Regions from separate parts of the Streptomyces sp. NPDC047886 genome, predicted to be linked through region 2. Evidence: riboswitches for the same ligand, from Rfam matches in the RefSeq annotation. Region 2 holds a riboswitch; the other holds the start of a gene.

Region 1 (4,902 bases), on a different contig from region 2:
AACCGCTGGAATTTACCCGATCCCAGGGCAAGTCGGGCCCGGCAAAGCGCACAAATGGCGCATAACGCTCGGACACTTTGGCTGCATCTCGTCGTGACGGGGCGCATTCTCATATGCGGCGGGCAAGAGCAGCGGTGGGGACTTCCCCAACTCTACCGCGCTCAACCATGCAGAATTGCCCCCTCCGCTTTTACTCGCGGAGGGGGCAGGGGTCGTTCTGCGAGGCGATGAGGCGATCAGCCGCCGGCGACCGCGGGGATGATCGAGACGCCCGCACCGTCCGGCGTGGCGGTCGCGAGGCCGCCCTCGAAGCGGACGTCGTCGTCGTTGACGTACACGTTGACGAAGCGGCGCAGCTGCCCCTGGTCGTCCAGGACGCGCGCGGCGATGCCGGGGTGGCTCCGCTCCAGGGACGCGATGACCTCGGAGAGGGTCGATCCCTCGGCGGGCACCTCGGCCTTGCCGCCGGTGTACGTGCGGAGGATGGTGGGGATGCGGACGTTGACGCTCATGCGGTTGCTCTCCTCAGGGTCTCGGCGATGGCTCGGCGGCAGCTCAGCGGGCCAGGCCGGCGTCGCGGAACGCGTCCAGGCTGGGGCGGATGGTCGCGGTGGGGCCGGTGGTCGGGGCGACCGCGTCGAGGGTCTTGAGGCCGTCGCCGGTGTTGAGGACGACGGTGGTGAGGGACGGGTCGAGTACGCCGTTCTCGATCAGCTTGCGGGTCACCCCCACCGTCACCCCGCCGGCCGTCTCGGCGAAGATGCCCTCGGTACGGGCCAGCAGCTTGATGGCGTCCACGACCTGCTCGTCGTTCACGTCCTCCACCGCGCCACCGGTGCGGCGGGCGATGTCCAGGACGTACGGCCCGTCGGCGGGGTTGCCGATGGCCAGCGACTTGGCGATGGTGTTCGGCTTCTGCGGCCGTACGACGTCGTGACCGGCCTTGAAAGCCGTGGACACCGGGGAGCAGCCCTCCGCCTGGGCGCCGAAGATCTTGTAAGGCCTGTCCTCGACGAGGCCCAGCCTGATGAGCTCCTGCAGCCCCTTGTCGATCTTCGTGAGCTGCGAGCCCGAGGCGATCGGGATCACCAGCTGGTCGGGCAGCCGCCAGCCGAGCTGCTCGCAGATCTCGTACGCGAGGGTCTTGGAACCCTCGGCGTAGTACGGGCGGAGGTTGACGTTGACGAAGCCCCAGCCCTCGCCGAGCGGGTCGCCGATGAGCTCCGAGCAGAAGCGGTTGACGTCGTCGTAGTTGCCCTCGATGCCGACGAGCTCACCGCCGTACACGGCGGCCATGACGACCTTGCCCTGCTCCAGGTCGTGCGGGATGAACACGCAGGAGCGGAAGCCGGCGCGGGCGGCGGCGGCGCCGACGGCACCCGCGAGGTTTCCGGTGGAGGAACAGGACAGGGTGGTGAAGCCGAAGGCGCGGGCGGCCTCGAGGGCCTGGGCGACGACCCGGTCCTTGAAGGAGTGCGTCGGGTTGCCCGAGTCGTCCTTGACGAACAGCTTGCCCGGCTCGACGCCCAGCTCACGGGCGAGGTTGTCGGCCTGGACGAGCTGGGTCCAGCCGGGGTTGAGGTTCGGCTTCTCCGTCACGTCGGCGGGGACGGGGAGGAGCGGGGCGTACCGCCAGATGCTGGCGGGGCCGGCCTCGATCCGGGCGCGGAGCGCCTCCGGGTCGCCGGACGGCAGGTCGTAGGCGATTTCGAGGGGGCCGAAACACAGCTCGCAGGCGAAGACGGGGCCGAGCGGGAAGCGCTCGCCGCATTCACGGCAGGAAAGCGCGGAGGCGGGCCCGAGGTCGACGGATCCGGCGGAGGCGGCAGCGGGGTCGACGGCGTCGGCGGAAGCGGTACCGGGAGTGCCGGAAGTGCCGGAAGTGGTGGGTGCGGCGGTCTGCACAGCCATGGAGGCGAGGCCCTTTCTCCTCATCTTTCTCATTGGCGCGTTTCGCCATGAGACGGATTTGGCACCTTCCCTAGCCGGGGCCCCGCGGTGGATATGCGGTGCCGGCTGGAGGGTTGCCGGGGCTTCATCGGGCCGTTTCCCTCTGCCCCTCTGGATGAGCGGTATGTGATTGTCGGCGCGGGACCCCGGCATGCGGTGGTCTCGCGCGTTGTTCAAGACTGTAACCGAAGGTCCGGACGCTTGAGATAGTCGTCCGAACCGCGAGATGGATCACAGACGAGGAGTGGCGCGGGTGCTGGAAGAGGTGGAGCGCTGGCTGGACCGGCGGTCCTGGAACGTGGCCGACCGGCCGATCGACCAGCTGCTCGCCGCCAAACAGACGCACGGGACGACGGTCAGCGTGGTCCTGCCCGCGCTGAACGAGGAGGCCACGGTCGGCGAGATCGTGGCCGTGATCCGGCGCGAGCTCATGTCCGCCGCCGTGCCCCTGGTCGACGAGCTAGTCGTGGTCGACTCGGGCTCCACCGACCGTACGGCGGAGGTCGCGGCGGCGGCGGGCGCGCGGGTGGTCGCGCGGGACGAGGTGCTGCCCCGCGTCCCCGCCGTGCCCGGCAAGGGCGAGGTGCTGTGGCGTTCCCTGCTGGTGACGGGCGGGGACGTCGTGTGCTTCGTCGACGCCGACCTGCGGGAGTTCAAGGCGGACTTCGTCACCGGGATCGTCGGCCCGCTGCTGACGGACCCCGACGTGGAGTTCGTGAAGGCGATGTACGACCGCCCGCTCGCGGACGGTGGCACCGGCCCGGTCGGCGGCCAGGGTGGCCGGGTGACGGAGCTGGTGGCCCGCCCGCTGCTGAACCTGCACTGGCCGCTGCTCGCCGGATTCGTCCAGCCGCTGGGCGGCGAGTACGCGGCGCGCCGCTCGCTGCTCGAACGACTGCCCTTCCCGGTCGGCTACGGCGTGGAGCTCGGCCTTCTGGTGGACGCGCTGCACACGGTCGGCCTGGACGCGCTGGCCCAGGTCGACGTGGGCGTGCGGCTGCACCGGCACCAGGACGACCGGGCGCTGGGGCGGATGGCTGCGGCGATCTACCGGACGGCGCAGCTACGGCTGTCGCGGGGGCACCTGGTGCGGCCGAGGCTGACCCAGTTCGACCGTACGGAGGACGGCTTCGCGCCGCGCACGCATCCCGTCGACACGGAGGAGCGACCGCCGATGGCAGAGGTGACGGAGTACACGAGAAAGCGCCGCGTGGCTTGATTTCCGTACGTTTGAGCGTTTCTGGTACGGGCTAGGTTCGCCACATGGTCTCCGAGATTCTGGTGGCATCGAACCGCGGTCCGGTCAGCTACGCCCTCCGCGAGGACGGCTCGCTGGAGGCGAGGCGCGGCGGAGGGGGCCTGGTCTCGGGCCTGTCCGCGATCGGCCCCGACGCCGGGGCGCTGTGGGTGTGCGCCGCGCTGGGCGACGGCGACCGTGAGGCGGTACGGCGCGGGATCGGCGAGCCGGGCGTCCGCATGCTGGACATCCCGTCCGAGACGCAGGAGGCGGCGTACAACGGCATCGCCAACTCGGTGCTGTGGTTCGTGCACCACATGCTCTACCAGACGCCGCTGGAACCCGTCTTCGACGCGGAGTTCCGCCGCCGGTGGGAGGAGTACCGGGCGTACAACCGCGCGTTCGCCGAGGCCCTGGCGGCGGAGGCGGCGCCCGGCGCGGCGGTCCTGATCCAGGACTACCACCTGGCGCTGGCGCCGGGCATGCTCCGCGCGCTCCGCCCGGACCTCCGCATCGGCCACTTCTCGCACACCCCGTGGGCGCCGCCGGACTACTTCGGCATGCTGCCCGACGACATCGCGGAGGAGCTGCTGCGCGGCATGCTCGGCGCGGACCGCCTCGGCTTCCTCACCCACCGCTGGGCGGAGGCGTTCGCCGCGTGCTGCGCCCGCCTCGTGGGCGGCACGGGCACCACGGAGATCGGCGTGCACGGCCTCGGCGCGGACGGCGACTTCCTCCGCGCCAGGTCGCGCGAGGCGGACGTGGCGGACCGCATGGCGCTGCTCCGCGACCAGATCGGCGGCACCGACCGCAGGACGGTCATCCGCGTGGACCGTACGGAGCTGTCCAAGAACATCGTGCGCGGCCTCCTGGCGTACCGCGCCCTCCTCGCCGACCACCCGGAGTGGCGCGAGCGGGTCGTCCACATCGCCTTCGCGTACCCGTCGCGGCAGGACCTGGAGGTGTACCGGGCGTACACGGCGGAGGTCTCCCGGCTGGCGACGGAGATCAACGCGGAGTACGGCACAGAGGGCTGGACCCCGGTCATCCTCCACGTGAAGGACGACTTCGCCCGGTCCCTGGCGGCGTACCGGCTGGCGGACGTGGCGCTGGTCAACCCGATCCGGGACGGCATGAACCTGGTCGCGAAGGAGGTCCCGGTGGTCTCCGACGCGGGCTGCGCGCTGGTGCTGTCGCGGGAGGCGGGGGCGTACGAGGAGCTGCGGGAGGACGCGCTCGTCGTGAACCCGTACGACGTGACGGGCACGGCGGAGGCCCTGCACCAGGCGCTGACGATGCCGGAGGCGGAACGCGCGGAACGCACGAAGCGCCTGGCCGCTGCGGCGACGGCGCTGCCGCCGCAGCGCTGGTTCCTGGACCAGCTGGAAGCCCTGCGGGCGGCACGGGGCTGAGGTGGCGGACGCCCTTTCGCGAGCCGTTCGACATCGACCTGGACGCCTCGTCACTCGCGTAGCGCCCCCGCGAGGGCCGCGAGGAAGGTGACGACCGCCGCCGGACCCGGGACGGTGAGGTCGGCGCGGGCGGCGAGTTCGGTGACCTCGTCGCTGCCGCTGCAGATCAGGAGCCCCGGGGTGCCGTCGGAGCGGAGCTTCTCCACGGCCGCGTAGGCCGGGAGGTCGCCGAGGTCGTCGCCCGCGTAGAGGACGGCTTCCGCACCGGTCTCGCGGACGTGGTCGGTGAGCGCCTGGCCCTTG
Region 2 (4,902 bases):
CCCTGCCCGCGTCCGCGAAACCGGTCGCGCTGTTCGCCGACGTACCGGACGGCGTGCCCACCTACACACCGCGCGACCTGCTGCGCCTGTCCGCCGTGCTGGCCCCGCTCACCGCCGCCCTGGTCCTCTTCTTCGCCCTCACCGTCTGGCCGCTGCTCGGCGTGCCCGTCCTCCTGGAGACCCAGCCATGACCCCGTCAGGTACGCCGTACCGCATCGCCGTCGCCCCCAGCGGCTTCAAGGAGTCCCTGTCGGCGCGGGAGGCCGCCGACGCCATCGCCGAAGGGGTGCTGCGCGTGCTGCCGGCGGCCGAGCTCGACCTGCTTCCGCTGGTCGACGGCGGCGAGGGCACGGCCGAGGCGCTGGCCGCCGCGACCGGCGGGCGGCTCGTACCGCACACCGCGACCGGGCCGCTGGGCGACCCCGTGGACAGTCACTTCGCGCTCCTCGGCTGCGGGACCGCCGTCGTGGAGATGGCCGCCGTCGCGGGGCTCCGCCTGGTGCCGCCCGACCTGCGGGACCCCGGCGCCACCACCACGTACGGCGTCGGCGAGCTGATCCGCGCCGCCCTGGACGCCGGGGCGCGCCGCGTCCTCGTCGGCTGCGGCGACTCCGGTACGTCGGACGGCGGCGCGGGCGCCCTGCAGGCCCTCGGGGTGGGGCTGTACGACCGGGCGGGGCGCGACCTGCCGTACGGCGGGGCGGCGCTGGCGGAGCTCGCCGTCCTCGACCCCGGCGGCCTCGACCCCCGGCTGGCGGACACCGAACTCCTCGTCGCCTGCAACCCGTACAACGTGCTGTGCGGTGAGCGCGGCGTGGCCCGGGTCTTCGGCCCGCAGAAGGGGGCCACGCCCGAGCGCGTGGAGCAGTTGTCGGCCGCCCTGGAGCACTGGGCGGCCGCGCTGACGGAGGCGTTCGCCCCGGGTGTCGACCTGCGCGGGGCGCCCGGCACCGGGGCGTCGGGCGGGCTGGGCGCCGGCCTCGCGGCGGTGGGCGCCCGGCTGCTGCCCCGGTTCGACGTGCTGCTGGACGGGCAGGACGGCCTGGACCTGGACGCCAGGCTCGCCCGCGCCGACCTCGTGATCACCGGGGAGGGCGCCATCGACGGGCAGACCGTACGCGGCAAGATCCCGGCGGAGGTCGCGCGCCGCGCCCGTGAGGCGGGCGTCCCGGTGCTCGCCCTCGCGGGAGTGATCGGCGACGGCGCGCACGAGGCGCGCGGGGCGGGCGTCGACGCCTACGCGACGATCGTGCCCGGCCCCGTGCCGCCGGCCGAGGCACTGCGGCGGGCCGCCGAGTTCCTCACCGACGGCGCCGAACGGGCCCTGCGGACCGTGCTGTTGGGCACCCGGCTGGTCAGCCCCGGTCGGGCACGCAGCGCCCGTCCTCCGTACGGTAGTTCCACCGGGCCCCGTCCCGTACGAGCTCCGTCACGGCCCGAACGAACCGGTCGACGTGCTCGTCCGGCGTCCCCACCCCGAAGCTGACCCGGATCGCGTTCAGCGACTTCTCGCCGGGCGCCGCCTCGGGCGCACCGCACTCGCCGACCTCCCGCGCGGTGCCGCCCAACAGGGTCCGCACCAGCGGATGGGCGCAGAACAGTCCGTCGCGGACGCCGATGCCGTACTCGGCGGAGAGCGCCGCGGCGAAGTGCGAGCTGTTCCAGCCCTCCACGACGAACGAGAGGACGCCGACGCGCGGCGCCGCGTCGCCGAACAGCGACAGCACCCGCACCCCGGGGACCCGGGCCAGGCCCGCGCGCACCCGGGCGATCAGCTCCCGTTCGCGCCGTACGAGCGTGTCGAACCCGGCCTCGGTGAGCGCCTTGCAGGCGGAGGCGATCGCGTAGGCGCCGATGACGTTCGGCGAACCGGCCTCGTGGCGGGCCGGGGTGGTGTGCCACTCCACGTCGACGCCGCCGTCCGCGCGCCGCGCGACCTTCCGCGACGCACCGCCACCGGCGAGGTACGGCGGGGCGGCCGTCAGCCAGTCCGCACGGCCGGCCAGCACCCCGGAGCCGAACGGGGCGTACAGCTTGTGCCCGGAGAACGCGACCCAGTCCACGTCCAGGCGGGCGATGTCCACCGGGTGGTGCGGGGCCAGCTGGGCGGCGTCCAGCACGATCCGCGCGCCGTGCGCGTGGGCGGCCGCGGCCAGCTCCCGCACGGGCCACAGCTCGCCGGTGACGTTGGAGGCGCCGGTGACACAGACCAGCGCGGGGCCGTGGGGCTCGCGGTCGGCGAGGGCCCGCTCCAGCGTCTCGACCGCCTGGGCGGGTGTGCGCGGCGCGTCGAGGCAGGTCACCCGGGCGTCCCGCCAGGGCAGCAGCGACGCGTGGTGCTCGGTCTCGAAGACGAAGACCTGGCAGTCGGCCGGCAGGGCGGCGGCGAGCAGGTTCAGCGAGTCGGTGGTCGACCGGGTGAACACGACCTGGTCGCCGGGGCGGCAGCCGAGGAACTCGGCGACGGTCGTCCGGCTGTTCTCGAACAGGTCGGTGGACAGCTGCGACAGGTACCCGGCGCCCCGGTGGACGCTGCCGTAGTAGGGCGCGTACGCGGCGACGTCGTCCCACACGCGCTGGAGGGCGGGGGCGCTGGCCGCGTAGTCGAGGGCCGCGTAGGTCACCTCGCCGCCGGTCACCAGCGGCACGGTGACGTCCCGTCCGAGAACGGGCAGGGTGCCTTCGCGCCCGGGCTCGTCGGTGGCGGCGGGTTCGGCGTGGTCGGCGGGGGTTGCGGGGCCGGCGGCGACGGTGGCGGCGGTCGCGGGGGCGACGGCGGTCACGGTGACGGCGGTGGTGGTCGCGGTGGCGAGGTCGGCGGGGCTGGCGGCGGTGGCGGCGTTCGGGTACGCGGACATGGCGGTATCTCCCGGCGGGACAAGGCGGAATGGCTTCGTGAACCCGTACGGCAGGGGCCGGTCGGCGGCCGCTTCCGGATACGGGGGTGCCTCGACGCACGGGCCGGGACGCACAGCGCCGCCCGCGCGGAGGAGGGTGAAGTAAGGGGCCGGTCAGCCCTATCGCATTCGCTTGCTCACGAGACTGCTCCCTTGAGGACCAGGACCCCAGGGCAGGCAGGGGTCCGCGCTTGCCGCAGACCTCGCTGCCTGCGGCCTGGTCTTCACCCGGGGCACCCCGCCACGGACGGAGGGTTGCCGGACAGCGGGCCGGGGCCGTAATCGCTGTCACTCATGACCTTGAGGAGCATCCTGCCACATGCCAGGGAACGCGCAAGGCGCGGTCCGCGATCCGGACCGCGCCCCGCGTCGCACCGCGCCGGGTCAGGCGTTGCTCGCCGCGACCCACCGGTCCAGGGTCCGCCGGGCCGCACCCGAGTCGATCGAGTCGGCGGCCTTGGCGATGCCCGCCCGGATCTGCTCGGCCAGCGGCGCGTCCGTCGGCTCCAGGGCCACCAGCGCCGCCGCCGAGTTGAGCAGCACCGCGTCCCGTACGGGTCCGGTCTCACCGGCCAGCAGCCGGCGCGCCACATCGGCGTTGTACGAGGCGTCGGCGCCGCGCAGGGCCTCCACCGGCACCAGGTCGACGCCGACGTCCCGCGGGTCGAAGGTCTCCTCGCGGACCGCTCCGTCACGAACCACCCAGACGTGTGAGGTGGCCGTGGTGGTCAGCTCGTCCAGGCCGTCGTCACCGCGGAACACCAGCGCCGACGAGCCGCGGTCGGCGAGCACCCCGGCGAGGATGGGCGCCATCCGGGCGTCGGCGACACCGGTGGCCTGCGCCCGCACCTTGGCCGGGTTGGTGAGCGGCCCGAGGAAGTTGAACGTGGTCCGGATGCCCAGTTCCCTGCGGGCGGCCGCGACATGGCGGAGCGCCGGGTGGAACTTCACGGCGAAGCAGAAGGTGATCCCGGCCTCCTCGGCGACCTCCGCGACCCGGCGCGGGGTGAGCTCCAGGTTGACGCCGAGCTTCTCCAGGACGTCGGAGGCGCCGGAGGCGGAGGACGCGGCCCGGTTGCCGTGCTTGACGACCTTCGCGCCCGTGCCGGCGACGACGATCGCCGACATGGTGGAGATGTTGACGGTCTTGGCGCCGTCGCCGCCGGTGCCGACGATGTCGACGGACGGTCCTGGGACCTGGATCACCCGGGCGTGCTCGTACATGGTCCGTACGAGGCCGGAGATCTCGTCGACGGTCTCGCCCTTGGCCCGCAGGGCGACGGCGAAGCCGGCGATCTGCGCGTCGGTGGCCTCGCCGCTGAGGATGCGCTCCATCGCCCAGGCGGTCGCGTCGGCGTCGAGGTCCTGCCCGGACAGCAGGGCGTCGAGGACCAGGGGCCAGGAGCGGCCCGCCGCGGTCTGGCCTCCAGCGGGGTTCACAGCGCTCATGGTCGCTCCTGGGTCCGTACGGAATGAGACGGTCACCACCCTATCGAGCCGTAAGGACGGCAAAGAGCCCCGTCCGGTGATTGGACGGGGCTCTCGCCGTGGCGACCTGCAGGTCGGAGGATCAGTGGTGGCCGTGGCCGCTGCTGATCTCCTTGTACTCCTCGACCGTGGCCTTGGGGATCTGGTTCCCCTCGCCGAAGTAGCCCTTGCTCAGCTTGGCGCGGAGCTTCTGGCCGCGGGTCGGCTTGCGCTCGACGCCGTTCTCGTCGACCGTCGGGCCGATCTCGGCGGGCGTGTACTGCTCGTGCGTGGTGAGCGCGTGCAGCTGTGCCTGGCTGAGCGGCTCGTGGACCTCCACGAACTCACCGTGCGGCAGCCGCTTGATGATGCCGGTCTCGCGACCGTGCAGCACCTTGTCGCGGTCCCGGCGCTGGAGGCCGAGGCAGATGCGCTTGGTGATGATGAACGCGATGACCGGTCCGGCGAAGAAGAAGATCCGGACGAACCAGGTGATCGCGTTGATCGACATGTGGAAGTGGGTGGCGAAGATGTCGTT

Evidence for each region. A riboswitch is a leader RNA that binds a small molecule or an ion and turns the genes downstream of it on or off. The one in region 2 is predicted to bind S-adenosylmethionine.
Region 1: another riboswitch for S-adenosylmethionine. It lies ahead of thrC (threonine synthase); the one in region 2 lies ahead of ACGF5U_RS01810 (aminotransferase class V-fold PLP-dependent enzyme).

Annotation. Positions count from the first base shown of each region.
Region 1 covers NZ_JBIDCF010000010.1:126,928-131,829, reverse strand. The annotation lists gene ACGF5U_RS27400 (MoaD/ThiS family protein) at 237-512, opposite strand; gene thrC (threonine synthase) at 556-1,944, opposite strand; SAM riboswitch class I at 1,929-2,072, opposite strand; gene ACGF5U_RS27390 (glucosyl-3-phosphoglycerate synthase) at 2,204-3,169, shown strand; gene ACGF5U_RS27385 (trehalose-6-phosphate synthase) at 3,214-4,599, shown strand; gene otsB (trehalose-phosphatase) at 4,650-4,902, opposite strand, start outside.
Region 2 covers NZ_JBIDCF010000001.1:399,641-404,542, forward strand. The annotation lists gene ACGF5U_RS01800 (SLC13 family permease) at 1-191, shown strand, start outside; partial or broken gene ACGF5U_RS01805 (glycerate kinase) at 188-1,372, shown strand; gene ACGF5U_RS01810 (aminotransferase class V-fold PLP-dependent enzyme) at 1,356-2,858, opposite strand; SAM riboswitch class IV at 3,080-3,197, opposite strand; gene trpD (anthranilate phosphoribosyltransferase) at 3,282-4,346, opposite strand; gene ACGF5U_RS01820 (cytochrome bc complex cytochrome b subunit) at 4,468-4,902, opposite strand, start outside.